3 regions of the Bacillus jepli genome follow, and region 1 is predicted to be linked to each of the others. Evidence: riboswitches for the same ligand, from Rfam matches in the RefSeq annotation. Region 1 holds a riboswitch; each other region holds the start of a gene.
The links. Region 1 has a riboswitch for cyclic di-AMP ahead of ABC371_RS01050 (potassium channel family protein). Riboswitches for the same ligand answer to the same signal wherever they lie in the genome.
Positions count from the first base shown of each region.

Region 2: another riboswitch for cyclic di-AMP. It lies ahead of ABC371_RS21035 (dicarboxylate/amino acid:cation symporter); the one in region 1 lies ahead of ABC371_RS01050 (potassium channel family protein).
Region 3: another riboswitch for cyclic di-AMP. It lies ahead of ABC371_RS23710 (cation:dicarboxylate symporter family transporter); the one in region 1 lies ahead of ABC371_RS01050 (potassium channel family protein).

Region 1 covers NZ_JBDFMO010000001.1:211,746-221,900, reverse strand. The annotation lists gene ABC371_RS01095 (hypothetical protein) at 39-383, opposite strand; gene ABC371_RS01090 (GNAT family N-acetyltransferase) at 535-945, shown strand; gene ABC371_RS01085 (phosphotransferase) at 959-1,936, shown strand; gene ABC371_RS01080 (SGNH/GDSL hydrolase family protein) at 1,961-2,707, opposite strand; partial or broken gene ABC371_RS01075 (branched-chain amino acid transporter permease) at 2,901-3,081, shown strand; gene nhaC (Na+/H+ antiporter NhaC) at 3,276-4,697, shown strand; gene ABC371_RS01065 (MBL fold metallo-hydrolase) at 4,694-5,560, shown strand; gene ABC371_RS01060 (endonuclease MutS2) at 5,648-7,582, opposite strand; gene ABC371_RS01055 (hypothetical protein) at 8,103-8,300, shown strand; cyclic di-AMP (ydaO/yuaA leader) riboswitch at 8,486-8,630, shown strand; partial or broken gene ABC371_RS01050 (potassium channel family protein) at 8,719-9,372, shown strand; gene ABC371_RS01045 (TrkH family potassium uptake protein) at 9,406-10,155, shown strand, end outside.
Region 2 covers NZ_JBDFMO010000001.1:4,124,459-4,134,613, forward strand. The annotation lists gene ABC371_RS21020 (hypothetical protein) at 1-289, opposite strand, end outside; gene ABC371_RS21025 (pyruvate kinase) at 433-1,896, opposite strand; tRNA gene ABC371_RS21030 (tRNA-Val) at 2,105-2,177, opposite strand; cyclic di-AMP (ydaO/yuaA leader) riboswitch at 2,351-2,506, shown strand; gene ABC371_RS21035 (dicarboxylate/amino acid:cation symporter) at 2,644-3,873, shown strand; gene ABC371_RS21040 (alpha/beta hydrolase) at 3,967-4,689, shown strand; gene ABC371_RS21045 (YjcG family protein) at 4,806-5,321, shown strand; gene ABC371_RS21050 (GNAT family N-acetyltransferase) at 5,329-5,751, shown strand; gene ABC371_RS21055 (DUF421 domain-containing protein) at 5,836-6,513, shown strand; gene ABC371_RS21060 (hypothetical protein) at 6,521-6,763, opposite strand; gene spoVIF (sporulation-specific transcription regulator SpoVIF) at 6,893-7,147, opposite strand; gene ABC371_RS21070 (YjcZ family sporulation protein) at 7,289-7,426, opposite strand; gene ABC371_RS21075 (hypothetical protein) at 7,529-7,855, opposite strand; gene ABC371_RS21080 (S8 family peptidase) at 7,925-9,256, opposite strand; gene ABC371_RS21085 (tetratricopeptide repeat-containing glycosyltransferase) at 9,445-10,155, opposite strand, start outside.
Region 3 covers NZ_JBDFMO010000001.1:4,668,390-4,678,544, reverse strand. The annotation lists gene ABC371_RS23730 (sugar kinase) at 1-753, shown strand, start outside; gene ABC371_RS23725 (IclR family transcriptional regulator) at 833-1,606, shown strand; gene ABC371_RS23720 (fumarylacetoacetate hydrolase family protein) at 1,739-2,638, shown strand; gene ABC371_RS23715 (dihydrodipicolinate synthase family protein) at 2,715-3,623, shown strand; cyclic di-AMP (ydaO/yuaA leader) riboswitch at 3,877-4,029, shown strand; gene ABC371_RS23710 (cation:dicarboxylate symporter family transporter) at 4,148-5,419, shown strand; gene ABC371_RS23705 (spore germination protein) at 5,562-5,807, shown strand; gene ABC371_RS23700 (spore germination protein) at 5,890-6,132, shown strand; gene ABC371_RS23695 (Hsp20/alpha crystallin family protein) at 6,156-6,665, shown strand; gene ABC371_RS23690 (Hsp20/alpha crystallin family protein) at 6,816-7,289, shown strand; gene ABC371_RS23685 (hypothetical protein) at 7,338-8,093, shown strand; gene ABC371_RS23680 (IS256 family transposase) at 8,606-9,805, shown strand; partial or broken gene ABC371_RS23675 (hypothetical protein) at 10,056-10,155, opposite strand, start outside.

The DNA.
Region 1 (10,155 bases):
TGTTGTGGACTGGGATCACGCACCTGTCCCTAGTTAGATCAATCTTCTGAGTCATCTGCTTTTCTAGCAGCTGCATCGTCAGAGAATTTGTCAGAGAACTTGTCAGAGAATTTATCAGAGAATTTATCAGAACCTGATTGTTGAGATAGTGTTGTTAGACTTTCAGAAAATCCGGTTGAAAATGCTTGTGCAAAGGATTCAGCAATGACTGGTGCAAGCGCATTTAGTTGCGCTAATGCTGGATTGTTTTTTTCTGCTGCGGCTGCTTTTTTAATGCCTTCTGCAAAGGAGTTCGAAAAGGCCTCAGCAAATGCTGTTGCAAAGGAAGAAACAGAAGCTTCTACCAAATTCTTAACTTGTTCTCTATTGATTTTTTTATCCACAATAATCCCTCCCTTCAAATGGATTACTCTATCTTACGTATCCGTTCAATGACTGTACACGCCATTTACCTTACTGCAAAAACACATTTTTTTAACAAAAAGCTTTTCCTTTCATATAGTGAAAACAAAAATAGAATAGGAGGGGAAAACAGTGGAGGTTCGTACTCGAATACCTGAAAAGGATGATTCTCATATCATTGCAATGGGTTCTGCCATTTTTGGAGTTGATGCCGGGTTGATTGAAAATAGGTTGAACCTAGCGGAGGAAGTTTTACTCGTTTGTGATGATCAAGATAAAATAGTAGGCTTCTTAAGCTATCGCCTAAAAGAAAAAAATGAATTTTTCATAGATATGGTTGCTTTTGACCCATTCTATCAAGGTAGAGGGATTGCACAGTCTTTTTTGCCAACCTTACTTGATTATGCGAAAGACAAAGGAGCCTTAACAATTGGAGGAATGGTCTACAAAAAGAATGAGCGTGTTTTGAAATTATTCAAGCATTGGGGCTTTCGCATTAAGAGATATTATGTTGATACTGTCTATATAGAAAAGGTCATTTAGCAGGGGGGAAGTCATGAATATTGATTGTTCCAAGATGCTTATGGAGCATTATAAGCTAGTTTTGGAAAGCTACGAAATCATCCGTAAAACAAAACGTTCATTAGTAATAAAGTGTAGGACCAATCAAGGTCTTTTCATGTTAAAACAAGTATTGATAAGTTTTGAGAGGCTTCATTTTCTTTTGCAAGCAACGGAGTATTTAAGGGGAGTAGGCGTTCTCATTCCTAAACTAGTAAAAACGATACATCAAAACGATTATGTTAGATGGGAAGGAAACATCTATTATCTTCAAGAATGGGTACCGTCCGTCTCACCACTTGTTGTTTCAGTAGGTGACCTGATTGGACTATCAAAACAAATTGGAATGGTTCACAAGTTGTCGTTGAACTATCATTCTCCCAACGCACACATATTCTTTAAGGAAATCAACTGGGAAGATAATATGAAGCGGGCTCTTATCCTTTTGGAGGGAATGCGTCTGGTGAAGTCCAACAGGGAGGAGGTTGATTTCTTTTTAGATGCTGGGAAAAGGGTTGTAAACGAATTGGACAAATCATCCTCCTTTCAGTTTTTGAAGAACCTTCCTTTAGATGAACAGTTTTTGTGCCATAATGATCTCCACGTTGGTAATCTATTAAAAAGTGAAGCGGGGCTTTTTATCATTGATTGGGATTTAGCAAAATATGATATTCCTGCTAAGGACCTGAATGGAATAATCAAAATAATGGGGAAGGTAACAGGGAAGTGGGACAATGCTGTTTTCGAATCCATTCTAGAAGCATATACTCAAGAAAATCCAATAACCGATCAAATGGTATCTCTTCTTATTTTGTATCTCACATTTCCACATAATTCCTTACATCTATTTGTAAAAGAGCTTACTCAAACCGAATCCCCCCAGCAAATCCAATCACTACTCCAATTTGAAAAAGAAAAAACCGAATACTTGTTAAAGGGACAATGGGACAGGTACCGCGTCCCACCACTATAGGAAAATGGGACAGTGAACCTGTCCCTAAAATATGTCACGCATTAATTTTTCCGCAATTAATCGATATTTTTCTGCTTTAAAGTGAATTCCGTCATAAAGATTCCCGTTGATGGAAATATCATCACCATCTACATATTGAATTTTTTCTTCTTGGGCTAAGGATTTAATCGCCGTTGAGTAGTATACTTGTGTTTTCTTTCCGTTATTTTTGTTGTTCGTGATGGCTGTTGGGGAGATGACGACAACTTCAATCCCATTTTCTTTGAGTTTTTGTAGTATTTGTCGGTTGTTTTCTTTATATTGCTCAACAGGGACGGGGAGCGCATTTGGACTATATTTCATATGACCTCTTGCATCGTTTATACCAAACATCAAAATGACTAAATCCGGATGAATCGTAAGAACTTCCTCATCAACATTTTTTAGAGCTTGAATAGAGGTCCAGCCGGGATGCCCATTATTGATCACTTTTATTTTATTGTATCCGTACTTTTTTCTGAGTTGTGTTTCTAAGACTTTTGGATAAGGATTTTTAACCTGATTCACTTTGCCTCTAGTATCTCGTTCATATCCCCATGTAATGGAATCACCATAGGCGACAATGGTAACAGGTTGTTTATAAGTAAGTTTTTCAATAATTGAATACTCGTGTTCTGAAATGGATACTGGTTTTGCTGCTTTACTTTTCTGTTGAATGGTTAGCAGCACAACAAATACACATATAAGTGCAGATATAAAATAAAATAGGTAAATTTTTGGGGGATTTCTCATCTAAAATCTCCTTCACATTTGGGATGCAGGTTCCGCATCATACAGCTTTTATAGATTATCGTTTATGAACCTCTCCGTTATTACTATTTTAGCAAATACAAGAGATTTACCACATAAGAGAATTTGTATTTAATAATAAATTCTCTTTATATTATGTGGAATTTTAGATATAAAATTATACAAAATAGACAATCCATCAGCGGTGATTGGACTTTTGGTCAAAAGATATTAACCTATTTGCAGGAAGTCATGGTATGCCTGAATTCATTTCAGTGACAGTCGTTGCCATGCTCCACTTTTGGAAAAGAAATATGCTCCTCTCCATTGCAGGAGGAACAATCGTATATATGATCTTGGTTCAAATGATCTTTTAGGGACGCGGACAGGTACCGCGTCCCTATTTTTTGGGATTGATAAAAACGGGGACAATGAACCTGTCCCTCTGTCCCAGTTGACTAATGAAACATTATAAATTATGATTAGTGCATAATAATTCACTTAAAAGCATAAAAGCTTTAAAGTGATAAAGTATTTTGGGATCGATACTAGTTGACTGGTGGGGAAAATGGTGAAGTCAAAACTTACAATTTGGAAATCTATTATTCCATTGTTGGGATTAATTATAGCTGCGGCATGCTCGATCTTTATCTGGAAAGCAGGAATGAATTTTCCGTTACTGGTTGGAGTGATTTTAGCTTCCATCGTTGCGAGTAGCTGCGGATGGAGATGGAATGATATTCAACAAATGATGGTCAATGGAGTAACAAGGGCATTACCAGCAGTGTTTATTTTAATGGTCATCGGGACGATTATCGGTTCTTGGATTGCGAGTGGTGTTATTCCAACTATGATTTATTATGGCATTTCAATAATAGATCCATCCTGGTTTGTTCCGATTGTTGCTCTTGTTACGGGGATTGTTTCGATTACTCTAGGAACATCCTTCACATCGATCGCAACTGTAGGACTCGCATTCATGGTCATTGGTGAGGGGTTAGGATTTTCGCCAGCTCTTGTTGCGGGGGCAGTTATATCTGGTGCTTATTTAGGAGATAAGCTATCTCCATTATCCGATACGACCAATATCGCTGCTGCACTAGTTGATACGGATTTATTTAGTCACATAAAGCACATGCTTTGGGACACGATCCCTGCATTTTTGCTATCCCTATTATTATTTTGGGTGTTTGGTAGTTTTGAAGAGTCTAGCACGAGTTTTAGTTCTGGAACCATTGAAACTATTATGTCAGGTTTAGATCATGCTTTTGTAATTCATCCGTTATTGTTGTTGCTACCGGTTTTTACAATCTTTTTAATGCTAAAGCGGGCTCCTGCGTTACCTGCATTAATGGGTGTAGGTTTACTAGGAGCAGTTATAGCTGTTGTGGTGCAAGGAACCTCGGTCAGTTCAATTGTTCAGTTTATGACAAGTGGTTTTAGTATCGAAACTGGAGTAGGTGAAATTGATTCATTGTTAAATCGAGGCGGACTTGCTTCTATGCTTGGAACCGTCGGAATGCTTATGATTGCTACTGCCCTCGGTGGGATATTAGAAGAAACGGGAGCATTTGAAGTCTTAACAGGCAAAATGTTGAAGAAAGTGAAATCCACTGGTTCACTAATCGGTTCTACTCTTTTAACGACATTTGTTGTTGCGCTAGCAAGTGGTGCTCAGTTTTTGGCGATTATTCTACCGGCAAGGACCTTTGTACAGAAGTATAAAGATATGAACATTGATACGAAAAATCTTTCTAGAACAGTTGAGTCGATGGGAACTGTCGGAATTAATCTTATCCCGTGGAGTGTTCCTGCCGTGTTTGCCTCAAGCATTTTAGGTGTGAGTGCATGGGAGTTTATCCCATATGCATTCTTTATTTATCTTGTACCACTCGTAAATCTACTGTTTGGTTTTACAGGATGGACAATTGCTAGAAAGGATTACAGCCAAGAAAAAAAACAGGCACATGTAGAAAGGGAAGTTGTATCGTGAGTGAAGTCATTTTAAGTGTGATTGGTACTGCTCAAGATGGAGGGTTGCCACAAGCGAATTGCTTTTGTGAAAATTGTAAGAGGGCAATAGCGGATCCGAGGTTTAAAAGAACGGCCGCCTCCTTGGCGATTATTTTACCAGAAGAGAACAAATGGCATTTAATTGAGGCTACACCTGATTTGCGAGAACAAATGGCACGATTACAAATGAGATATGGGATGGAATCAAAGTTGATGAGTAGTATTTTTCTATCACATGCTCATATCGGTCACTATCCAGGTTTGATGTATTTAGGGAAAGAATCAATTAATTCCCGTCAATTGCCCGTGATGGCAGGAACAAAAATGAAAAAGGTGTTGGAAAATAATGCGCCATGGAGTCAGTTAACGACACTTGAAAACATTGTTGTTCAAGAAATCCATGATCGACAGCCTGTAAGCATTTCTTCGGAAGTTACAGTTACTCCGGTTATCGTTCCCCATCGAAATGAGTTTTCGGAGACTTTTGCTTTTTGGATCAAAGGTCCGAATAAAAAGGTTTTATTTATTCCAGATATTGATCGTTGGGATGAATGGGATATCGATATTCGTGAAGCGGCGAAAGAGGCAGACATTTGTTTTCTTGATGGCACGTTTCATTCTCCACAAGATCTAGAAAAGATTGGTCGTGATTATCGACAAATTCCCCATCCGGTCATGACGGAAACGATGGAACTGCTTCCAGATTTAGTAGGGGAAACGAAGATTTATTTTACACATCTTAACCATTCAAACCCGGTATTGCAAAAAGATGGAGCATTAAGAAAAGAAATTGAGGCAAAAGGTTTTTATATTGCTGATGAAGAGATGGAATTTAGAATATGATAAAAAAGATGTTCAAGAAGAAAATTTCCTTTTGAACATCTTTTTTTTGTAAAAAATGGTGGGACGCGGGTCCCCGTGTCCCTTTCTTTATTCCTCCAGCCATTTGTCTTCGACGAATTTGCGGTTCATGTCTTTGTTTAGTTTACGGTATTCTTTGCTTTTGAAGATGATGTCAAAATCGTAATCTGGTGGGTAGAGCTCTTCAGCGGCAATTTTCAGCTCCAATCTTTTATAATTAATCGTTCTTTTTTCTCCTTTGATTTGGACAATGTAATCACCACGATCGTTTGGTCCTTTGTACACAATGCCTGTTTCACCTGTTGCCAGGAGGAGGACATTATCGCCTTGGTTATAGAGAGTTGCTTTATTTACAGGTTGCTCTAGTTTCTGTTTTTCTACATTCCTTCGTGCATATTTATTTACAATGACCTGCCTTTGATAGGAAGGAGATTGTAATGTTTCGTGTGTCATGTTTTGATGAAAATCCTTTTGTTCTTGGTATGCTTTTTGATGTGCGCGTTCAAGAAGTGAAGGATGCATCCCTAGTTTTGCTGCGATATCGAACGCTTGACTCTGTCCGCTCCTTCCAAGTAAAAGTCTATACGTTGGTTGTAATGTGTCGATATCAAACTCCATTGACCCATTTAAAAAACCTTCCGTTTCATCGGCAAACTTCTTCATTTCACTATAATGGGTAGTCGCAAATAATGTAGCGCCTTTCTCATATAGTTGCTCTAATATAACAATGGCGAGGGCCATTCCTTCCCTCGGGTCAGTACCAGACCCAAGTTCATCGATTAATACGAGTGACGCATCGTTTGTCTTTTGTAAAATGTCAATAATATTTACCATGCGTGAGCTAAATGTACTTAAGTTTTGCTCAATGCTTTGACCATCACCAATATCGACAAAGATATGTTGGAAGATGGCTATTTCACTCCCTTTTTTGGCTGGAATAGGGAGACCGGATTGTGCCATTAAGGTTAGGAGCCCGACTGTTTTTAATGTCACAGTTTTTCCGCCAGTGTTTGGTCCCGTAATCACAAGGGCTCGTTCCTTTTCACCAATCGGAATCGTGAGCGGAACCGCCTTGGTTCCAAGCATTGGATGACGCGCTTCCATTAGTTGAATCCGAAATTCTTCATTGATTATAGGTATGTCTGCTTGAATCATTTGACTGTATTTCGCTTTTGCGAAAAGAACATCGTAGTGATGCATCGTCTCAATGGCAATCTGGATAACTTGTTCATATGAAAGAAACAGCTGAGTCAGTTCATATAAAATCCGCTCTACCTCAGTTTCTTCCGCAATTTTTATAAGTTCAATATCCTCCTGAATGGCACTTAATTCAACAGGCTCGATAAAGAGGGTGGAACCAGAAGCAGAAGTATCTAATATCGAACCCTGAATCTTCTTTCGATATTCTTTTTTTATGGCAAGAACATAACGACCTGACCTTTCAAAAACGTTCGTTTCTTGCAGATACGGTGAAATTCTTCCACTTTTCACTAATGATTGTGCTTTTTCCTTTAATTTATCTTGTAGAGTCGCAAGGTGCCTACGTAAATAGTTAAGGTCACTTGATGCGTAATCATCTACTTGGCCATTTCGTAAACAACGGCTAATTTCTGCTTCTAATTCTGATACATCACCAATCGATGAAGCATACATACTGACCATTGGACCGGCATATTCCTTATCTTTCATAAACTGCTTTAGCTTTTGGCAGTGGTCTAGGAATGAGACAATTTGCGTAAATTGGTCTACTTTTAGAGCCATACCTTTATTCGCTTGTGTAATGTAGTGCCCGATTTGATCCAACGAATGAATAGGTATACTTCCACTGATTGCTAGGATGTTCATCGCTTCTGAAATTTCATGTAAAGAAAGCTCGATTTTCTTTTTGTCTTTTATTGGTCTTAACGAGAGAAGTGTTTCTTTTCCTCGGATTGTTCTAGCAAATTGTGAGATCTCATTTAAAACTTGATAATACCCTAGTGCTTCCATTGTTTGAGTATTCAATGGTAAATCCTCCTTTTTAATATGTGTAAAATTTCATGAGGACTTGTTCACGAGGCCATATTCAAAAAGCCGTCATGAACAAAGCGCTCATGACGGCAGAAGATAGACCTTGTGCTTGAGATGTTTGACTGGTTTTAGACACAAAAAAACCATGACAAACATGCCATAGCAGGATCTATTTTTCATAGCTATGATGCGTGTTCTTAACTTTCCAAAAGAAGCCATAGTGAAATAAACATAGCGTTTGCTACGTTTTTGCTTCTTCCAGCTATCCAATTATGGATTAGTTAAGAACCACCGATAACATAAACTCATACTCCTTTAGATAAGGAATTTTTTTACTTACTCTTTCTTTATATCCTATGTTCAATTTAGAAGTCAAGTGCAAAAGAAATGCTCCAAGATATAATTGGGCAAATGAGGAAATATACACACGAAAGATATGGAGCTATGTTGAGCAAACTATGTTTGAGGGAAATGTGAAGTTCAAAAGCATTTCCTACACGAGGAGGTGGGATATTTGGCTGACAATAAACGAAATCGCGATGATATCAATACTGGTGAAGCATTAGGAACGGGTGCTGGTGCCACTGCTGGTGCTGTAGTGGGATCTGTGTTAGGGCCACTTGGAACTGTTGCGGGTGCTATTGCTGGCGGTGCACTTGGCAACAAGGCTGGCGAAGGTGCCGATGATGCTGCGGACCAAGAGGAAAAGTAAATGATACACCGATACTTAATTTAGATTCAGCAGAAATTAGACTCCCATGGCATGGGGGTCTTTTCATGCTGGAACAGATCTAACATTTTTCGATTAAATCACAGAGAATGAAGTTGAAAAATGTGTTGACAACGCAATAAAACAGGAGTAAATTCTCATTATTAATTCAAATAAATAATCCGAACACCTTTTATTCGCTGAATCATTTTGAGCGGGGGAACCAATTTTTGATAGGTAAGTCCTATCTTGGGGTGAATCTTACATAGTAAGAAGGGATACTCTCAATTCCTAATCCGACAGCTAACCCCGTAAGCGTTAAAGTATCCGTATCGAGAGAAAGGTCAAAGGTTTAGCCTAAGACCATTCTATTTGTGATGGTCTTTTTTGTGGTGTTATGGAGAGAAAAGAGGAGAACCTGTTGAAAAAGTCATTCGTGGTTATTGGATTAGGTCGTTTTGGAAGTACAGTGTGTAGTGAATTGATCATGTTAGGTAATGAGGTATTAGCAATTGATATAAATGAAGACAGAGTTAACAATATAGTAAATGATTCAACAACAGCATTAGTTGCAAATGCAACGGATGAAAATACGCTTAAATCCCTGGGAATTAGGAACTTTGATCTTGCCATAGTTGCTATCGGGGAAGATATGCAATCAAGTATTCATTGTACTTTATTACTTAAGGAGATGGGAATTAAGGTTTAGGTAAAAGCGCAAAACACCTACCATCAAAAGATTCTTGAAAAGATTGGGGCGGATCAAGTAATCCATCCTGAAAAAGATATGGGAATAAGGGTCGCTCACCAACTAAATTCTGAAAAGATTATTGATTTTATTGAGCTGTCTAAAGACTACAGTATTGTCGAGTTAAAAGCTACGGAAAAAATAAATCATAAAACGTTAGTTCAGTTGGATATACGTGCAAAGTATGGTTGTACAATACTAGCTATTAAAAGGGAGGACTTCATCAATATTTCACCTTTACCCAATGATATCATTCAACAAGGTGATACATTGGTGGTTATGGGAAGTAATTTAGATATACAACGTTTGGAAGAAAAAGGATTGTAGATTCATTGAATGATAGGAGTAGTGTGATAATGTATGAATATTAAAACACATATAAATTTGTCTCCTTACCAGCTTTTAATACTCATTTTTTTGTTTTTTATAGTAGTTGGTGCCATATTGTTAAAACTACCAATAGCAACAACTACATCCATTAGTTGGATTGATGCTTTATTTACAGTAACATCCGCAATGACCGTGACAGGACTCGTTGTAGTGGATACACCGGTAGCTTTTACGACGTTTGGTGAGATTGTAATCGTCTGTTTGATACAACTTGGTGGATTAGGAATCATGTCTTTTGCTGTCCTATTTTATATGATGCTTGGTAAAAAAATTGGTTTGAAGGAACGAATAGTTATTCAACAGTCCTTAAATCAGACTTCAATTGGAGGAGTTATTAAACTAGTTAAAAACCTGTTTATTTTTTCCATATCAATTGAATTCGTCGGCTTACTTATTTTAGCGATTAAATGGGTTCCTGAGTATGGATGGCAAAAGGGGATTTACTATAGTTTTTTTCATTCCATATCTGCCTTCAATAATGCTGGTTTTGCACTATGGTCAGATAATTTAATGTCATATGCAGGGGATCCAATCATAAATATAGGGATTAGCTTACTATTTATTACCGGTGGGATCGGATTTACGGTATTGATGGATGTGTGGCATACTAAAAATTTTAAAAAGCTAAGTTTGCACTCTAAACTGATGATTATAGGTACTTTTATTATTAATTTGGTCGCTGTATTTTTGGTATTTGTATTAGAGTATCATAATCCAAAA
Region 2 (10,155 bases), 3.9 Mb from region 1:
ATCCATACCCATAAGGATATCCAAATCCTCCATATCCTCCATATCCACCATATCCCCAAGGGCCAAGTAAGGAACCAGCTGCTAATCCCCCTAATCCCCCTAATAACGCGCCACCTAAAAACGGTCCACCAAATCCCCAACCAAACGGTCTTCCGAATCCAAAGCCAAACGGTCTTCCAAAACCAAATGGTCTTCCGAATCCAAATGGTCTTCCAAAAATCCTACTATCATTTGAATCAATCATTGGAACCTGCGGATTTCCTACATAATGCTGATCATACACATTCATACTAAGTTATCCCTCCTCATATTTTCAATTACAATATATTCCGCGAATGTAATAATTCTTGGGCAATTATCTAAAATGGGCTTCATTTGTAATAACTTTTTAGGGCAGATGAAGGAAATCTACGACCATTGTTACTCTTAAATTCAAAAATCATATTGAACGAATGATACCAATGAATTTCTTAGATGAAATTGTGGGTCTTGGTTAATTTCGTTCAGCTTTTGTAAAAATTCGATCGAATTTGGAACATAAGGACCTTTATTAAACATCATACAATCTGCTCTTAACCCTGCATGTGCATCTGTTAATTCAGGGATTGAAGGGATATTCTTTTTATTCATATTTTCTAAGACTCCAGTGGCCCAAATAACAGGAGTATGGGCAGCTTGGCAAATCTCTAGAATTCCTTCTTGAGCACTTAAAAACTGCTCCAATCCAATTTCGATTACTAAATCCCCTCTAGCAATCATGACTCCAAACAAACCGTAATTTAATCCTTCAAAGATTATTTTGGATAATGAGATTACGGCATTTTTCGTTTCTATTTTTGCAATAATACCTTTTTTTTCATCAGTCAACATGTCTAACTGATGCTTTACAATTTGGATATCTTTTGGATGATTAATATAGGAAATTCCAACTAAATCAATGTCTTTATACATGGATTTCAAAATCGTTAAGTCTGATTCAGAAACGGCCGGTACATTTAAATGGACAAGGGAGTCAGGAAAGTTAATGCCATTTTCGGGATAGATTGTTTCTTCTTTTTTTCTTGTCAAAAGGATTTTAGCCTCGATATACTCCTCTGTACTCGATAAAACCTTTGCAACTATTTTCCCATCATCGATATACACTCTGTCACCGATCCGCACATTTCGTAAAGCTTTCGGTAATGTAACTCCAACCGATGCTGGCTCATTACCCGTTTTAGGAATTCCAATATATTTATCATTTTTATAAATTCGTAAAATATCATTTTTCTTTATTTTTATAAGGCCATCTTTATTTTTACTAGGTATAATTGGCCCAATTCGAATTTTAGGTCCTGGAAGATCTATGAAAATTTTACATTTTGCATTATTCTTTTTTTCTGCCATTTTTAATGTTTGAATGATCTCTTTCCATACAGTCAAATTATCATGTGCACAGTTTATTCTAGCTATTGTCATTCCGGCTTGCAGCAAATCGTTAAAAACTTCAGGGGTATTAAGCATTTTACGGTCAAGAGTAACCATAATATGTTTTTGATTGATTGTTTTTCCAAACAAGTTATCTTTACGCTCTTCTTTCAATGAATTCGCAGTGTTTACTTCAATATACTCCTTTTTTAAATAAGGGATAGAATCTTCCTTAGAAAGGTGTTGGATGATTTTATTTAAGGTGTCCATGATATGGGGGCTACTGTATGAAAGTGGCAAAAATCCTTTTTCAAGTAAAATATTGTTTAAATTGGGATGAGCCATTCTGTGTACAGCCAAAAAGTCCCGTAAATTCATTTTACTAAGGGTTGTGGAATCAATGACTTTGTTTTCGGTGTGTTTTACAATGGTTGTTTGAGCATCATCCCTTAGTTTTATCAAATATTCTTTTAGTTCAACCTGATCCATTTCCACCACATTCCTTTCAAGGATTTCAGAAAATACATTTATTATGTAGGGATTTTATCTATATAAATAGACTATAGTCAAAGGGATGTACCAAAACTTTGGGGTTACTTTTTTACATTATTCATTTATATTCAAACTTGCTAATATGTTGAAAAGATAAAAAAGCTCCACCCCCTTAAAAAATAAGGAAGGTGGAGCTTTTAAATGATGATTCCGATTGGGTTCGAACCAACGACCTCTACCCTGTCAAGGTAGCGCTCTCCCAGCTGAGCTACGGAATCAAAGTATTAGAATAATATATAATATACATGTGTAGTGAAGGTTTGTCAATTAGAATCTATCAATTCTCTATTTAACACTTAAAAATTATTAACAAGATAAAAAACGTATAAAAGCGTTTTAATTGACATAATGTCATTTTATAGGTATATTTATAATACTGAGGCAAAATATAACTTAATATTCGCTGAATTCCCATTTTTTAGGGAAACGGGGGAACCAAAACGTGCAAATTAAATGCACTCGGGGTGAATCCTTATTAATTAAGGTAGGACTATACTCTTCATCCGAATCCGACAGCTAACCTCGTAAGCATCTGGAGAGAGCATTGTTGTGTAAATCAACTTTAAGGCCGCGAGCCATACTCTCGTGGCCTTTTGTGTCTCCAAAAATATACTTTTCATCGCAATTCACCATTTCCTTTGCTTCTAACACACACATTCAACTACATCTTTGAGGAGGTTTTTTATGTCATTAACTAAAAAAATTTTATTGGGTTTAGGATTAGGTGCTGTTGTTGGTCTTATTTTAAATGTAACATCACCCGCTGCTTTTGAATTTGCAAATACCTATATCTTTGTACCACTAGGTCAGATCTTCTTGAATTTGATTAAAATGCTAGTTGTTCCAATCGTCCTAGTATCTATTACTCTAGGAGTTACAGGACTTGGTGATCCTAAAAAGCTTGGGAGAATTGGAGCCAAAACCATTACTTATTTTTTAGCAACAACTACAATTGCCATTACAATCGCAATTGCACTTGCCTCGATTTTCAAACCAGGTGCTGGTGGAGGATTTAATACAGAAGGTGCAGCCTACGATGGTGCAACTGAAGCTCCTCCGGTTATGGAAACGTTAATAAATATTATTCCAACGAATCCCTTTACCTCAATGAATGATGGAAATATGCTTCAAATCATTGCTTTTGCTATTTTTATAGGTTTAGCTTTAACCGTTTTAGGTGAAAAAACAAAGGGAATTTTAAATCTGTTTGAACAAGCAAATGAAATCTTGATGTATCTTGTTAATCTTGTTATGAAGACGGCTCCATATGGAACGTTTGGATTAATTGCAACAGCAATTGGAGGCCAAGGATATGCTGCGATTAAAGCAATGCTCGCGTATTTCTTGATCGTACTTGCTGCCCTACTCATCCACGCTGTTGTCACATATGGTGGTACGATTGCATTAATTGCAAAACGAAATCCAATCGAGTTTTTTAAAGGATTTTTGCCTGCCATGACAGTTGCATTTAGTACATCAAGCAGTAGTGCTACACTTCCAGTTTCTATGGAGACTGCTCAAAAAAATCTAAAAGTACCTGAGTCTATCAGTAGCTTTGTTCAACCATTGGGCGCGACAATTAATATGGACGGAACAGCCATTATGCAAGGTGTTGCAACCATCTTCATTGCACAGGTCTATGGATTTGACCTTTCTTTATCGCAAATTTTAGTGGTAATCTTAACCGCTGTCCTTGCGAGTGTTGGTACAGCTGGTGTACCTGGCGTTGGTTTAATCATGCTTGCGATGGTACTAACTGCAGTTGGTTTACCACCAGAAGGTATTGGTTTAATTATCGGTATTGACCGCTTACTTGATATGACACGTACCGCTATCAATATCACGGGTGATGCGGCATGTGCGGTTTATGTAGCAGAATCTGAAAAGAAACACATGGATGAAGCAACTGCTTAATACAGTATAAAGCGACAGGGATTTTCCCTGTCGCTTTCCTTTTTAAAACGGTATAATTAAGGTGTAAATTGTTGATTTGGAGGATTTAAAATCATGGTTAATAAGGGCACTGTTAGGGAAATGACTATACATAGTAAGATTTTAAATGAAGAACTTGAGCTGATTGTTTATTTACCAGCATCCTACTCTCCCCTTTATAAATACAATATTCTTATCGCACAGGATGGACGAGATTATTTTAATCTTGGCAGGGTTGCACGGGTTGCTGATAAGCTGTTAGAAGGAAGAGAAATCAGCAATACTATTATTATTGGGGTTCCTTATAAAAGCGTTACAGACCGACGTAGGAAATACCATCCAGATGGTGAGCAGCACCATTTATATAAGCGCTTTTTAGGAGAGGAACTGGCGCCATTTCTTGATCAAGAGTTCCCAACATATCAAATGGGCCAAGGACGCGCCCTAATCGGGGATTCACTGGCAGCGACTATATCACTATTAACAGCACTCGAATACCCTCATACTTTTGGTAAAGTGATGTTGCAATCACCTCTTGTGAATGAACACGTCCTTCAGAAGGTTGAAAATTTTGAAGAACCACACCTCCTTGATTTATATCATGTGATAGGAACGGGTGAAACCGAAGTGAAAACAACAAAGGGGGATATTGAAGATTTTTTAACCCCAAATCGTGAGTTGCATGACCTCATTGTGAAAAAAGGATTCCCCTATTTTTATGAGGAATTCAACGGCAACCACACTTGGAAGTATTGGCAGCCTGATTTGCCAAGAGCCCTTTCCAAAATGTTAAAATAACCTAATTGGTATTCTATCATTTTCAGATATTTGATATAATTGTGTTATTATTTCTCGTAAAAACTATATTTGGTACTTCATGTTTTGATTTTCAATCCATAAGGAGGGCAATAAAAATGAAATATGGCATTGTTATCTTCCCGTCCAAAAAACTTCAAGACAAGGTTAACTCGTATCGTAAACGATATGATCCACATTATGCATTAATTCCACCACATCTTACGGTTAAAAATGCATTTGAAGCATCCGATGAAGAAATTCAGGATATTACAAAGGAATTAGAAGCTGTTTCTACACAGGTTGAACCATTTTCATTAAAGGTCTTAAAGGTTAGTTCCTTTTCCCCTGTAAATAATGTCATTTATTTGAAAGTAGATCCGAATGAAGAATTACAAAAACTACATAATGCCCTTCACTCTGGTTATTTTGCAGGAGAACCCGAGTATGCGTTTGTTCCCCATATTACGATTGGGCAAAAGTTATCGAGTGATGAGCATTCAGATGTGTATGGTCAATTACGCATGTTAAAAATGGACCACGAGGAGCAAATTGACCGCATCCATCTTCTTTATCAGCTAGAAAACGGTTCATGGACCGTTTATGAAACATTTCGTTTAGGAAAGGAAAATTAGACACAGCATGGAAGCACGAATCGTAACTAACAACAAAGAACAAGACGATGCCTTTACAATCCGAAAAGTGGTCTTCGTCGATGAACAAAATGTACCTCTTGAAGAAGAAATTGATCAATTTGAAGATGAAGCTACGCATATTGTCCTTTATGATCACAATGAACCTGTTGGAGCTGGGCGTTTCCGTGAGCTAGACGGATATGGAAAAGTAGAACGTATTTGTGTCCTTGCTTCACACCGTAAAAACGGGGCAGGGAATTTGATTATGAAAAAGATGGAGGACATTGCAAAAGAGCGAGGCATATCAAAATTAAAGCTCAATGCTCAAACTCACGCGGAAAACTTCTATAAGAAACTAGGATATGAAACTGTAACAGGTATCTTTATGGATGCTGGTATTCCGCATGTCACAATGATAAAAGCATTATAAATTTAGAAAGGATGTCTGCTATGAGGCATCCTTTTTTTGGATAATTATAGTGAAACCTGCTCATTCTACCATAGAGAGGTGAGCATGTTGGAATTTTTTAAAATCACTTTTGATTTAGTAATTGGGCTTTTAGGGTTACTGATCCTTACAAAAATATTAGGAAAAACACAAATAACCCAAATTACAGCTTTTGATTTTATTTCAGCACTTGTACTAGGTGAATTGGTTGGAAATGCTGTTTTCGACCAAAAGGTTGGGATCATTCAAATTCTTTTTGCAATCCTAATTTGGGGATGTTTAATTTATGTAATTGAAATGATTACCCAAAAGATTCGCCAGACAAGACCATTTCTTGAGGGAAAGCCTTCCATTATTATTCACAAAGGGAAAATTATTCGAGAGCATTTAAAGAAAAACAAGCTGGATATTAATCAATTACAGCATCTACTTCGTTCAAAGGGTGTTTTTTCAATTAGAGAGGCTGAGTATGCCATTTTAGAAACAGATGGCTCAATCAGTGTTCTAAAAAAGTCTCCATATGAACCACCCACCCGTCAAGATTATAAAATGGCCCAACAAAAGGTTCGACTCCCAATTACATTGGTAAGTGATGGCGTGTTAATTCAAGAAAATTTAAAGGAAAGTGGTTTTTCGGAAAGTTGGTTGCAATCGGAATTGAAAAGCCAAGGTGTAGCTACTTATAAGGATTTACTATACGCTGAATGGCGTGAAGAGGAAGGCTTGTACGTTCAAGAATTCTAGCCTTCCTTTATATGGACTCGTTAAAAAGTAAGCCTTTGCCGGTATATTGTGCACGGATGGTTTCAATATATTGGCTTTGTTTTTTCGTCATTGTTTTTCTGTCAACATGATTTAGATCGTATGAACGCTCATTTATATTCAAGATGAGCGGATTCACTTGATGAAGTTTCATTTGGTTTGTTTTATAGGTTGTGGTACGGTGTACATATTGAGTATATTGTTCATTGTTGATTGGTAAAATATAGCCCATTTTTTGCCCTCCTCCCTTTTTTATTACATATGTATCGTTTTGATGTTTTATTATAAAAATTCGAGACTAGCCTTGTGTTTATAGGGGTATATACAGAAAAGGTCTGGCCATTTCGCCAGACCCCTTTCCTTATTTTTTGTTAATCATTTTTGAAATGGTGTTAAAGTCCATTTTTTCTTTTCCATTTACGATGCTATTAACAATTTTGTCTTCAAGTTGTTGATTTACTGGTTTTTTTGCAATTTTAGAGACCTTTCTAATTACATTACGAACTGTATTCTCATCTTTAAAATTTGCATTTTGCAAAGAGTTTGCTAGCTTGAATACCTCCTGCATATCTACGCCTGTTTTCTTTTCAATATTCTTAAAAAAATTATTATCCATTTCGAAGCCTCCTTACATTGTGTTATATCGTATGACCCCCGCCTACAAGTGGTGCGCAGGTTGGGGAAAAAACTATCTTTTTTTTAAAATGTAGAAAGTACGAGCCGATTGACTCGTACTTCTACTTTTTGAATGCTGTGATTAGTTATAGAAAGAAGCACCTACAATAATTAATAGGATGAATAATACGACGATTAAAACAAAAGTTGATCCGCCGTAGAATCCGCCGTAACCATAGCCTCCATAGCCGTATCCACAACCACCGAATCCGTAGCCCATATTTTGCACCTCCTCATTAAAAGAGTACATTATAAACTATGTTTTACAGGTTAATTTTGTGAGGACAGGAGCACAGGGCAACTGCGGAAATTAAGAAAATAATTAATCCCCCATCTTTTTTTCTAACTCTCCTTGTTTCTTCGAAAACCATTGATCTAGTTTTTCCATTTTTGGTTCAAGTTCTTTTTCGAATCCCTGAGCCTGTGTATCCAACTGGTTTAATTCCCTTTCGTGTTCTAAAACCCTTCCATCAAGCTTTCCCATCATGGTTTCAAGTTCTTTCTCAAATCCGCCAGCCTGTTTATCCAGTTGCCCTAATCCTTTTTCATTTTCTGCAGCCCATTTATGCAACTTCCCTATTGCATCTTCATGGTCTTTAGAATAATCAGTCATAAAACGTTCAATTTCATTCTCAAATTTTCTACTCAGTTACCTACACCTCCAATTACTCTATTAAATGCTAAAAACAGGCTATTTGAGCCTGTTTTAAAAGAAAAGTTACTTGATTGAGTTTTGTGCATTGATATAGCCAGCACCGTACGTATTATAATCGACGCCCTTCCATTTATCTGCTCCTTTCAGCAAATCCTTTTTGATATCATCAGGAGTAATTTTTTTGTTCTGGTTCTTTTTATTTTCAATCATTAATGCTACAACACCGGCGCAGAATGGCGTAGCCATTGAAGTGCCAGATAAGGTGATATAATTCTCATCAACACGATTCGCTTTTTGGAACTTATCAAGATAGGAATTGGGAGAACGTAATGAGACGATATTTACACCTGGAGCGACAATATCCGGCTTTGGAACATTATAAATTGTCGGTCCCCTACTTGAAAATTCAGCAATCGTATCATCCAAGCGATCATCATTCGTATTTTTATCATCGAGAGCACCAACGGTAATGACTTTATTGCTTATACCTGGACTTGCAATCGTATTTGGTTCGTCACCTTCATTTCCTGCAGCGACACAAACGACAATCCCGCTGTCCCATGCTTTTTCAACGATTTGAACCATCGGGTCAGCATCTTCATTGCTTAATCGTTGAGCAGTTGCTCCAAGCGACATAGAAATAATATCAATCTTCGTTTTGATCGAATCCTGGTTGTTAAGAATACACCATTCTACACCTTTCATTACATTATCTAATGAACCTGAACCCAGTTTGTCTAATACTTTTACACCAACAACATTTGCGTTTGGTGCAGGAGCTTTATATTTCCCTTCAGAAGCCATACCATTCCCAGCTGCATCACCTGCACAATGAGTACCATGTCCATTATCATCATAAGGTTCGACATTCCCATTAACCAAATCTTCGAATCCTAAAATTCTTCCTTCTAAGTCTTGATGAGGATAAATGCCAGTATCAATAACCGCGATTGTTACACCTTCTCCTGTAAGCTCAGTCCCATTTCGAACAACTCGGTCGGCTCTGCCAGCTGGTGTCGCAACATTTAATAGAGCTTTTACTTCCGAATTCAAATAAACTCGTTTGACATTTATACATGTTTGTAAAAGTTCCTCTAAACCAGCTGCTGTAACAGTTGCTGAACAGCTTGGGATTGTTTTAAATTCATAGTTGAGTTTGCACCCATAATGACGATCCATCACTTTTTTTACATTGGTCCGAACTTCATTTTGATCTGTGTACTCGATAATCACCTGAAACTTCCTAGTTTTCTTTATTATTTTTTCGAGTGTTTTGTGCAAAAAACACGGTGTCCATTTAAATGGGCGATATAAATTCACTAAGTTTTTTCTGAGGTTTTTGTCCATCTTTGAACCATGAGTTCTAGTAAATTGAACCATTGAAAATCCAAACAACTCTCTCACCTCCTATTTTCTTTAGAATAAAATATGAAAGAGAAGAGAGAGTTGCGTCGGTGTTTGTCCGAGGGGAAGTGCCTTTTTTAATGACAAAAAAGGCTGTACGTGTGTAACAGCCTCATGAGTATTGTTCGATGTACGTTGAAAGGTTGATTTTTAAGGGGAATTGAATGGTGTTCACGCAATTAGTTTTGATTTTTTCTATCCAATGCATTTTTAATCAGAGTGTAGTTATTCTGTAACCTTACATTTTCCGGGGACATTTCTAGAGCTTTCTTTGATAAATCGAGCGATTTATCTAGCATTCCTAAATAATAACAGCTTAACGACCCTAAGTCATACAATGTATAATCCCAAGCAGCAGCTTCTGTTAAATACGTGGCTTTTTTAGTTGTAATCTTCAAGCCATTTTCTACCATTGCATACACGAGTGGCCAATTCTTTTCAGAATGAGCTAGCTTTGCCATCTCGACATATGGCTCTCTTAAATGTGGGGCTTCAGCAATCGCATTATAGAACCATGATTTTGCCACTAAAGTATTTCCCTTTTTCAAATGTCCTCTTGCTATAAATCTCATGGCTGCACTTCTTTGATCCTTCCAGGTGGCTTCTGGCTTGTTTAAGAAAATCTCAAGGGTCTTCATACTTTCATCCCATTTGTTATAGTACATATATTCCCGACCTAAATAAAACAAATTAACCAGATAATCTGGATCTTCTTTTACTGATAACTCTAGCAACGGGAGATACTGCCCTCTCGATTTTGTATTATCCGGAAAGTGATTTAGTTGAATACTTCTTTCCCACACAATCTTTTCTTCTCCAGGACCATGATAATATAATACTTCATGCACCGGATGTACCCATCTGTAACCATGTCTTCGGTGAATTTTCCC
Region 3 (10,155 bases), 4.5 Mb from region 1:
CGAAACTTTATTAGAGGAGAAGGCGTTGATACTTCGGGTGTTGTTTTTGACGAAAATAACCCTACCGCGGTATTTTTTAAGGAAATGCGACCTATGCAGGAACCGAATATTTTATATTACCGGAAAGGCTCTGCTGCCAGCAGGATGGTTCCAGCAGATTTAAATGAAGAGCAAATAAAAACGGCGACGTACCTTCATTTAACCGGCATTACTCCTGCATTAAGCTCTTCTTGCAGGCAAACCGTAATGCATGCCATTTCATTGGCGAAAAAGAATGGAGTGAAGGTAGTCTTTGACCCGAATATCCGTCTGAAGCTTTGGAGCAAAGAAGAGGCGCACGGGATTTTGAACGACATCGCCGTTCAATCTGATATCGTTCTTCCTGGACTTGAAGAAGGAACAATATTAACGGGAAAGAAACAACCAACGGATATTGCCGCCTGTTTTTTGGAAAAAGGTGTAGAAACAGTTGTGGTAAAGTTAGGTGATAAAGGTGCTTATTATGCAACGAAAGCAGCTGAAGGATTTGTTCCAGGTTATACCATAACTAGAATCGTTGATCCAATTGGTGCAGGAGATGGGTTTGCTGCTGGCTTTCTGTCTGGACTCTTACGAGGATGGTCATTGGAAGAAGCGGTACGCCTTGGAAATAGGGTGGGAGCATTTGCCCTGACTACTGCAGGCGATGTGGAAGGGTACCCGTTTTGGTCACAAATTCGTCAGGATAGAAGGGATACGGAAGTGCTTCGTTAACACCAAGAATACATATTACTAATCTACTTATTATGGTAAAATGTATTCATATATATAGGACTTTAGAAGGGTGAGAATAATGCTTATCATTCAATCAGTAGATCGTGCCCTCCGTATCCTCGATTTATTCGATGAATACGAACAGGAAATGAAAATCACTGAAATTAGTGAAAAAATGCAACTTCATAAAAGTACAGTACACTCTTTATTACAGACATTAAGGCAAAGAGGATATATTGAGCAAAATCCTGAAAACGGTAAATACCGACTTGGAATGAAACTATTCGAGCGTGGTAATGTTGTCATTCGAAGACTTGACCTTCGTACGATTGCCAAAAAGTATTTAATCGAGTTGTCGGTAAAGTCGGGAAATACAGTCCATCTTGTTATTCGTGATGGCAAAGAAGGGATTTATATTGATAAGGTAGAAGGTCCCTCCGCGACAGTACTGTACTCAAGAATTGGAAGAAGGATACCGTTGCACAGCAGTGCGGTCGGAAAATCGCTTATTGCAAATAAATCTAGTAATGAACTTCAAGAAATCCTTAAAGATTATGAATACGTTCAGCAGACGCCTAATACAATCACAGATGAAACACTGTTTTTGGCTGAACTTGAAAACGTAAGGGAAAACGGCTATTCGATGGATAAAGAAGAAAATGAACCAGGAATCACCTGCGTTGCAGTTCCAATCTGGGATCATACTGGAACAGTTGTAGCGGCGATGAGTATGTCTCAGCATTCTGCAAGTATCGACCAAGAAAAACTGCAGCGGACGGTTGAGATGCTAAAAGAAGCTGCGATGAAAATATCTAGAGAATTAGGATATGAAATGCATTTACCGATCAAATAGCGTCAAGGATTTTTATGACCTAAAACATAAAAATCCTTGGCCCTTATTCAACATGTTGCATCGTGATGTGGAGTCATTTTTTTGTTTAAATAACAAAACTTAGTTTTATATTATAAAACAGGAGGGTTTTACATGAGAATCATTCGTTTTGTAAATAATCATTCAGCTGTGGTGCTAGGTGCGTTAACAGATCAGGGAGACATTTATTCTTTGCCTCATTCGGATTTTATGGAATTGGTGAATCAAGCGGAATCTACTGGGGTTACAGCCCTTAAACTGATTGAAAACTCTATAGCCGGGACTGAACCAATTAAAGAGAGGCTAGACGAATTAGAATTACTAGTTCCGATTGTTGCCCCAGAGGTATGGGCTTCTGGAGTGACCTATGAGAAAAGTAGGGATGCAAGAAACTATGAAACTACAAATGGAAAAAACGACGAACAAACCTGTTATGACAAAGTCTATGATGCTGAGCGACCTGAGTTATTTTTAAAATCAACTGCAGCCAGAACTATTGGGCCGAATACTCCCGTATACTTACGAAATGATTCCAACTGGCAAATTCCTGAGCCTGAGGTGGGTGTTGTCATCACAAAAGATGGTCGGATTGTTGGATATACAATTGGTAATGATATGAGTTGCAGGGACATCGAGGGTGATAACCCCCTTTATTTACCACAAGCTAAGATATGGAAACATTCATGTGCTATTGGACCAGCTATTCGCCTTGCGGAAACGGTAGAAGACCCGTATAATTTTCAGCTTATCTGCCGAATTTTCAGAGGTGACCAACTGGTCGTTGAGGGGACTGCCAATACAGCTCAGTTAAAACGACGTTTTGAAGAATTAGTCTCATTCTTAGTTCGAGACAATGAAATTTTTGATGGTACAGTTCTGTTAACAGGCACCTCGATTGTACCGCCAAACGAATTTACTCTTAAAGAGAAGGACCATATTGAAATTGAGATTTCCTCTATCGGTGTATTAGCTAATCCTGTAAAAGTTCAGGTGCCTAGTGAGAAAGTCATGTAACTGGATTCGCGTTCTCTTCCAACGGGATGTGGAGGAGAGTTTTACAATGATAACTTCGGAAAAGGGGGATGAATAAGTGGAACGAGAATCACGTAAGTTTCATGGGGTAATCTCTCCGGTTGTCACCTTATTTAATGAGGATGGAGACTTTAACTGGGAAGCGAACAAACAGTTAACGGATTTTCTCATTAATAAAGGGGTACACGGGATCTTATATATGGGTAGTACTGGAGAGTTTTCTTCTTTATCCATTGAGATGCGTAAGCAATTCATTGCTGAAATGATTCCGTATGTGAATAATCGGGTACCCGTTTTGATTGGTACAGGGACTTCTTCATTAGCGGATACAATCGAATTGTCCCTTCATGCCCAAGAATGCGGTGCTGATGGGGTCCTTGTCGTAAGTCCGTACTATTGGAAATTTACAGAGGATCAACTTTATGATTATTTTACTAGTGTGTCCAAAAGTTTGAATATTTCTGTGTTAATATATAATATCCCGATGTTAACAGGTCAGAGTCTGTCACCACAACTCATTGCAAGACTTGCTGAAAACCGTGAGAATATTGTGGGTATTAAAGATACGATTGATAGCCTTGGGCATATTAGAAAACTTATTCTTGAGACAAAAAAGAAGAGAGAGGATTTTGCTGTTTTCGCAGCATTCGATGATTTAGTTCTCCCAGCGTTACAAATTGGAGCAGCAGGGTCGATTAATGGAACCTCCGTGTTTGCTCCCGAACAATCTGTTAATCTATATAATTGTTTTAAATCTGGGAAATTACAAGAGGCACTTACTTATCATCAAAAGATAAATTCCTTTATGTCCATTTATGAACTTAGCGATCCGCTTTTCATAGCAATCAAAGAAACGGTAAACCAAACAATTCTTGGTTACAAAACAGCCAATCTTCCACCTGCCTTGGCAGAGGAAACGACATTAAACCAAAAGGTAGAAACATTTATAAATACACATCTAAATTGATGCATAAGAACCGTCGAAATTAATTTACAAGCAAAAATAAATAAGAAGCGTTCCGCCAGTGGGTAGTAGTCCTTATAATATTTAGAGACTGCTCCCTTCTTTATTTTGGGAATAATTATTTAAGAATAATGTGTTTGCGCAAAGGTTTAAACAGAAAAAGATTTTAAAATGGTATGTGGAAGGTGTGATTTAGACTTTTACTGGAAATAAACAATAGTTTACTAATATAGTATTTTAATGATAAAATTCTTTTAGTTCATATGTGCTTAATCTTATTTTAAGAGCGGGGGACCCAATGATTTACACGGATATTTCCGTTATAGGTGAATTCTAATAAAGAAAGGGCTCAGTGTTTCCGATAGTCCTAACCTGAAAGCTAACCTCGTAAGCAATTTAGTGGAAACGAGAACGATAGAATCGTAAGTCGGCATTTGCCGTTTTTTTGTGAGAATTATCGTATTCATTTGTTTCCCTTGCCTAAGCAATACAGCTATATAAAAAACATCAAGAAGGTGAGGTAATTTATGAAAAAGTTTAAATTAAGTTTAGCCACTCAAATTTTTATCGGTCTTGTCTTAGGGATTATCGTCGGTGGGATTTTTTACGGAAGTGCAACAGCACAGAGTATCTTACAGCCGTTCGGTGATCTTTTTATCCGTTTAATTAAAATGATTGTAGTGCCAATTGTCCTTTCGAGTATCATCGTTGCGATTGCTGGTGTTGGTGATTTAAAATCGGTTGGAAAGTTAGGCGCTAAGTCTCTTACTTATTTTATAGGGATGACATTAGTCGCGATCGCGGTCGGTCTGATTGCTGCCAATGTTTTTCAGCCTGGTTCTGGTCTAAATATGGACAAGCTAGAGCAAAGTGATATTTCTGGTTATGTTCATACCTCAGAGGAACAAGAGGGAAAATCGATTACCGATACGCTGCTTCACATTGTTCCTACGAATCCAATCCAAGCGATGGTTGAAGGAGACATGCTCGCGATTATTTTCTTTGCCGTCGTATTCGGTTTAGGAATTGCTGCGATTGGTGAAAAAGGAAAACCAGTATTGCGTTTCTTTGAAGGTATGGCCAATGCCATGTTTTATGTAACGAACTTATTTATGAAGTATGCCCCAATCGGTGTATTTGCATTAATCGGGGTAACGATTTCGAAATATGGTTTTACATCCCTGATTCCATTAGGTAAGCTAGCCCTTACCGTTTATGGAACGATGATTTTCTTCGTGATTGTTGTTTTAGGCTTACTTGCTAAGTTCGTTGGGTTCAGTATTTTTAAATTACTGAAATTGATCAAGGAAGAGCTCATCTTAGCCTTTTCAACAGCAAGCTCGGAAACCGTCCTTCCGAAAATTATGGACAAGATGGAGCAAGCAGGAAGTCCAAAGCATATTGCGACTTTCGTTATTCCGACAGGTTATTCCTTTAATCTGGATGGATCTGTTTTATATCAAGCGATAGCTTCTTTATTTATTGCTCAAATGTACGGAATTGACCTAAGCATTGGTCAACAAATTACGCTTATGTTAGTGTTAATGGTAACTTCTAAAGGAATGGCAGGAGTGCCTGGAGTTTCCTTTGTTGTGTTATTAGCGACATTTAGTACAATTGGTTTACCTGCTGAAGGTTTAGCATTTATTGCGGGTATTGATCGTATTCTTGATATGGGACGTACTGCGGTTAACGTGGTAGGTAATTCATTAGCAGCTCTCGTTGTGGCGAAATGGGAAGGGAAATTTAACCCTCCTGTTGAAGTTGAAACCTTGAGAGAAACAGCTGAAGCTTCATAAAAATATTAGTCTTGTAAGCACATTTCTGTTGAACGGAAATGTGCTTATTTTTTTTCGTCAAAAGTAACAACTTCAAATTATGGATAACAGCCTGCATGCCTATTGCATAAGATATAAGAACATGAAGGGGGAGGTAATCAATATGCCAACTCATATCAATATTTATAGCATGAAAGTCAATAGCATTTCGAATAACGGTTCAGTGAATATTGGTGAATCCTTTCATAATGCTCACACAGCAAATTCTAAGTCCCAAGGGGAAAATTCATCCTATGGGGATCTTTCACCAACTACTTCGGGGATGGAAAATGTGTTTATTGACCCAGATTTTAATGATCAAGGAGATATTGGAAACCCAGCAGTTGTGAAAAATGTTGCTCAGGATTGATGATATACCATTTTTAGAAGAACTCCTTTACGCTTATGCGTATAAGATGAAGGATAATGTCAAAGAGAAAGGACTAAATAAGATGCCCTATATGATTAATATCTTTAATATAAAGACAAATAATATGAGTCAAAATGCGAATTTTGATATTGGGGGAACGGTTCATAATAGCCACACGGCCAATTCAAAAAATGTAGGTTTAAGCTTTTCTTTAGGTGATATCTCACCAAATTCATCTTGGATTGCAGAAGGTTATTTAGATACAGATGTTACAGATCAAGACCAAATCTTCAACCCATCTTTCCCTGTTTCTAATCAATTTTAGTTTGAGTATAAGGAGGTTATCAAATGTTCCCCTTTAAATCCCTCTTTCCATTTAATGATATCATGCAGCAGTTGATGAAACAGTCAACAGAGTCTTCGAGTATAGAAAAATTTGTTCAAGAGTCCATTTCGAAATCAATGTCAACTTCCATGGACTACTTTCAAAAAAATGCTTCTGTTTTAAATCGTTCGTTTCATGAGAACCAGGTGAGTGAAGATGGAGAGATTTCTTTACCCGAACAAAAAGAACAAAGTGAACTAACTCCTTCGATATTTGATTCTCTTGATCACGTGTATGTGAAGTTTAGAATAAAGGATCCGTCAAAATTACCGAACTTAAAAATTTTTCATACATCCAACCAAATTATCATTGAGGGGTACCCGAACGAAGAAAGTTATCATGTGTTCGCCCTGCCTGAGATTGTCAAGAAAAAAGGAGCTATTACCACCTATAAAGATGAATATCTTCAAATCAAACTACCTAAGGCAACCGATATGCAATATACACAAATAGACGTCCCTCCCATTGAATGAGCGGATGGGCGTCTTGTTCCTTAGATAATCGCAAAACAGGCATGCTGTAGCGAATTCACAGGAATGAAACGCTAATCGAACAATATGATTAATAGTAGAAAGCAATAACAATTTAGCTTATCCAATGAATTACGAGGGGAGGGAAGCATCGTGGATTTTGAAAAGCTTAAGCAGTGGATGGAGGTTGCCCAGAAATATCAAGCGGGTGATTTTTGGAACCAAGTATTTGATAAGGAATCTGCAAGGAAATTTATGCAGGACATGAAGGCAGAACAAAATGAACATCAAACAAGTCGTTCGGCAGAATCAATGGAATATCCTCCAATAGATATCTTCATGCTAGACTCTCAAATCGTCATCTTGATCGAAATCCCCGGGATTGATAAAAGAGACATTCAATTAAAAGTCATTGGATCGAAACTAACCATAAAAGGAATTTCAAGATTGCCATTTCAACCAGAAACAGCCTTAAAAAACGAGCGGGTATATGGCGAATTCGAACGCACGATTGAGCTTCCAGAACCAACAGATGGCAATCCGATAAGAGCCAGATTTAATCATGGACTCCTCGTGATCAGCTATCACAAAAAAATAGAGCCAGAGGAGTTTGTCATAATCGAATAGATGCTTATCCTAAATAAATTGATGGAAAAAAGTGTGGTGATGATAAAAATGCCCTTTAAAAGAAATTTTCATAAGGCAAATGGCCAGGAGGCTTTAGAGAAGAGAATCGCAACGCTTGAAATGGAATTTAAGAGAGTCAATACGCTGGAAGTGACAATGAAGCGGTTCTTGAAAATGGAAAGCCACTTTCTTGCCATTTCCACCATGAATGCATTAGAAGAGTCCGCAACAAAGGGAAAGAAGGAAAAGAAGTATCCTAGCATACCTGATGACCTTGAAGATAAAATCATTGCCACTTTGGAAAAAAGAATGAACGCTCAGTGGTTTCACGAAATGGACAAACTGAAGGAAAAGTTATATATCCTTACCCATGACATAACTAGCCTAAAGGAACGGATCCAACAATGTGAATCTGAAAATAAACAGATCCTCAAGGAATTTCATGAAATCAAGGAAGCATTGGGAAGTCAAACGAAATCAAACGATCTCCCTATTGTTTATCAGGATATAAAGGTTGAACGAATGCTGATTGATAAATATGAACTGAACAATAATATCGCTCACCTTGGAGTAAAAGATTTAAGTGGGAGCTTAAATGTTGGAGCTACATATGGAACGGGAATCATCCCGTCAGACTTAGCGGAGGATTTTTTATCGACCATGAATGATTTTAAAAAAGCAAAGAACGAGGAAAAGAATAGTGATGAACCAGCTGAACAGGCTGACACACATGATGAGGAAAACGGTGGAATGAAAGTCGACATGAACGAGGAGGGGACTGAGATAATTATAGAAGAAGACTAGTTATGCACCTTTAGAGGTCCCCCGGGAAATTCTAAGCCATTTTAACAGCTAAAATAAAAACATCTAAAATAGTAGAGGAATTCACATAAGAATTCGCTTTGCTATTTTGTTGATTTGATGGAGTTTTATTACAAGGTTCACATCATAACAAACATTATAAAGAGCAATGAATTTGACGAGCATAATATGATAATAAAAAAGACAGTTCTCTTGAAGGGGTTATTACAATTTTTTTAAAACAAAAGCTACCCGTTTGTTGAATAATCAAATCACAAAGAAGATATTTTATTACTTTCTTCTTTTTTGCTGTATATCTCATAAGCAAAATATCCAAATAATAAACCTATTCTGCTCCCAAACTTACTGTAGATAGTAAGGAAATTGAGAAAAAAATGCTAATAAGTACTCCAACAGCACAGACGGTGCGGAAAAAGTTGTGTAAATAGGTTTCAAATCAATCCTCCTTGGCAAGAATTAGGATAAATAATTTTTGCCAAGGAGGTTTTTTCTACATGAAATTACCAAAGGAATTAATCAGAGAAATTGTAAAGGAACAAAAATTCACTAGTACCAATCAAATCATGGAAACGATCAAAGAAATGTTTTCCGATGTATTGGAGGAAGTGCTCCAATGTGAAATTGATGAGCAACTGGGTTATGAAAAGCATCAACGTCGAAATGATGGACCTAATAATTATCGAAATGGTTCAACAAAACGGAAACTAAAAACACAATTTGGTGAAGTTGAAGTAAATGTTCCTAGAGACAGAAATGGCTCGTATGAGCCGCAAATTTTGGACAAATACCAAAGAAATGTGGACGGACTAGAAGAAAAGATTCTTTCCCTTTACGCTCATGGTATGTCTACAAGGGATATCAAGGAACAAGTCAAGGATCTCTATAATATTGAGATTTCCTCAGAGCTAGTTAGTAAGATTAGTGAAAAGATTATGCCACAAGTAAATGAGTGGCAGAGCCGTCCACTTGAAGCCTATTATCCTTTTATTTTTATGGATGCCATTCATTATAAAATTCGGGATAATCACCAAATTGTCTCGAAGGCAGCTTATGTTGTTTTGGGAATTAACAATGAAGGATATAAGGAAATATTGGGTATTTGGGTTGGTGGAAATGAAAGTAGTAAGTTTTGGTTAGGTGTGTTGAACGATTTGAAAACGAGAGGCGTTAAAACAGTTAATCTTTTCTGCGTAGATGGGCTTACAGGGTTTAGAGAGGCCATTCAAGCTGTGTATCCTTTCGCTAGTATTCAACGTTGTATCATTCACCAGATTCGTTCAAGTACAAAATACGTTTCTTATAAACATTTAAAAGAATTTGTCGCTGACTTAAAATTAATCTATACTTCCATCAACGAGGAATCGGGAATGGAAAGGCTCATAGAATTTAAAGAAAAATGGGGTAAAGAGTATCCATCTGCCGTAAAATCATGGGAAGAAAATTGGGATATTTTAGCTACCTTCTTTGCATATCCTCCAGAAATTAGGAGAATAATATATACTACGAATATTATCGAAGGACTACATCGTCAATTTAGGAAAGTGACAAAAACAAAGTCTATTTTTCCTAATGATGATAGTTTAAGAAAGATGCTTTATTTAGCATCTCAAAACATTACCAAAAAATGGACGATGCGTTACCGTAATTGGGACATGATCTTGAGCCAGCTTGAGATATTGAACCAAACATCATAATTGGGGACTCTGTCCCCAAACCCCTGAAGTTTAACGCATTTGTTTTCCCTAAAACGGACAAAAATAACGGACAGATCAAGTCCGTCCGTTTTAGTGTAAAAACCATAAAACCGCTCAGGTTGCACTTCTGCATTGCCCTATCCTGTTTTATGGTAAAAGGCAATTATAGTATTGCCAGGTTATATTTTTTCATACCTATTATTTCTTGCCTTGCGAAGATTGTTGAATATTACTTACACAAGATTTTACGCAGACCCACAGCACAACCAATTATCATGCCAAGTGGAATTAAACTATCCAACAAATTTTGAGCTTTTTTTGATTTTTTCTTACCCAGGGTGCCTTTCTTA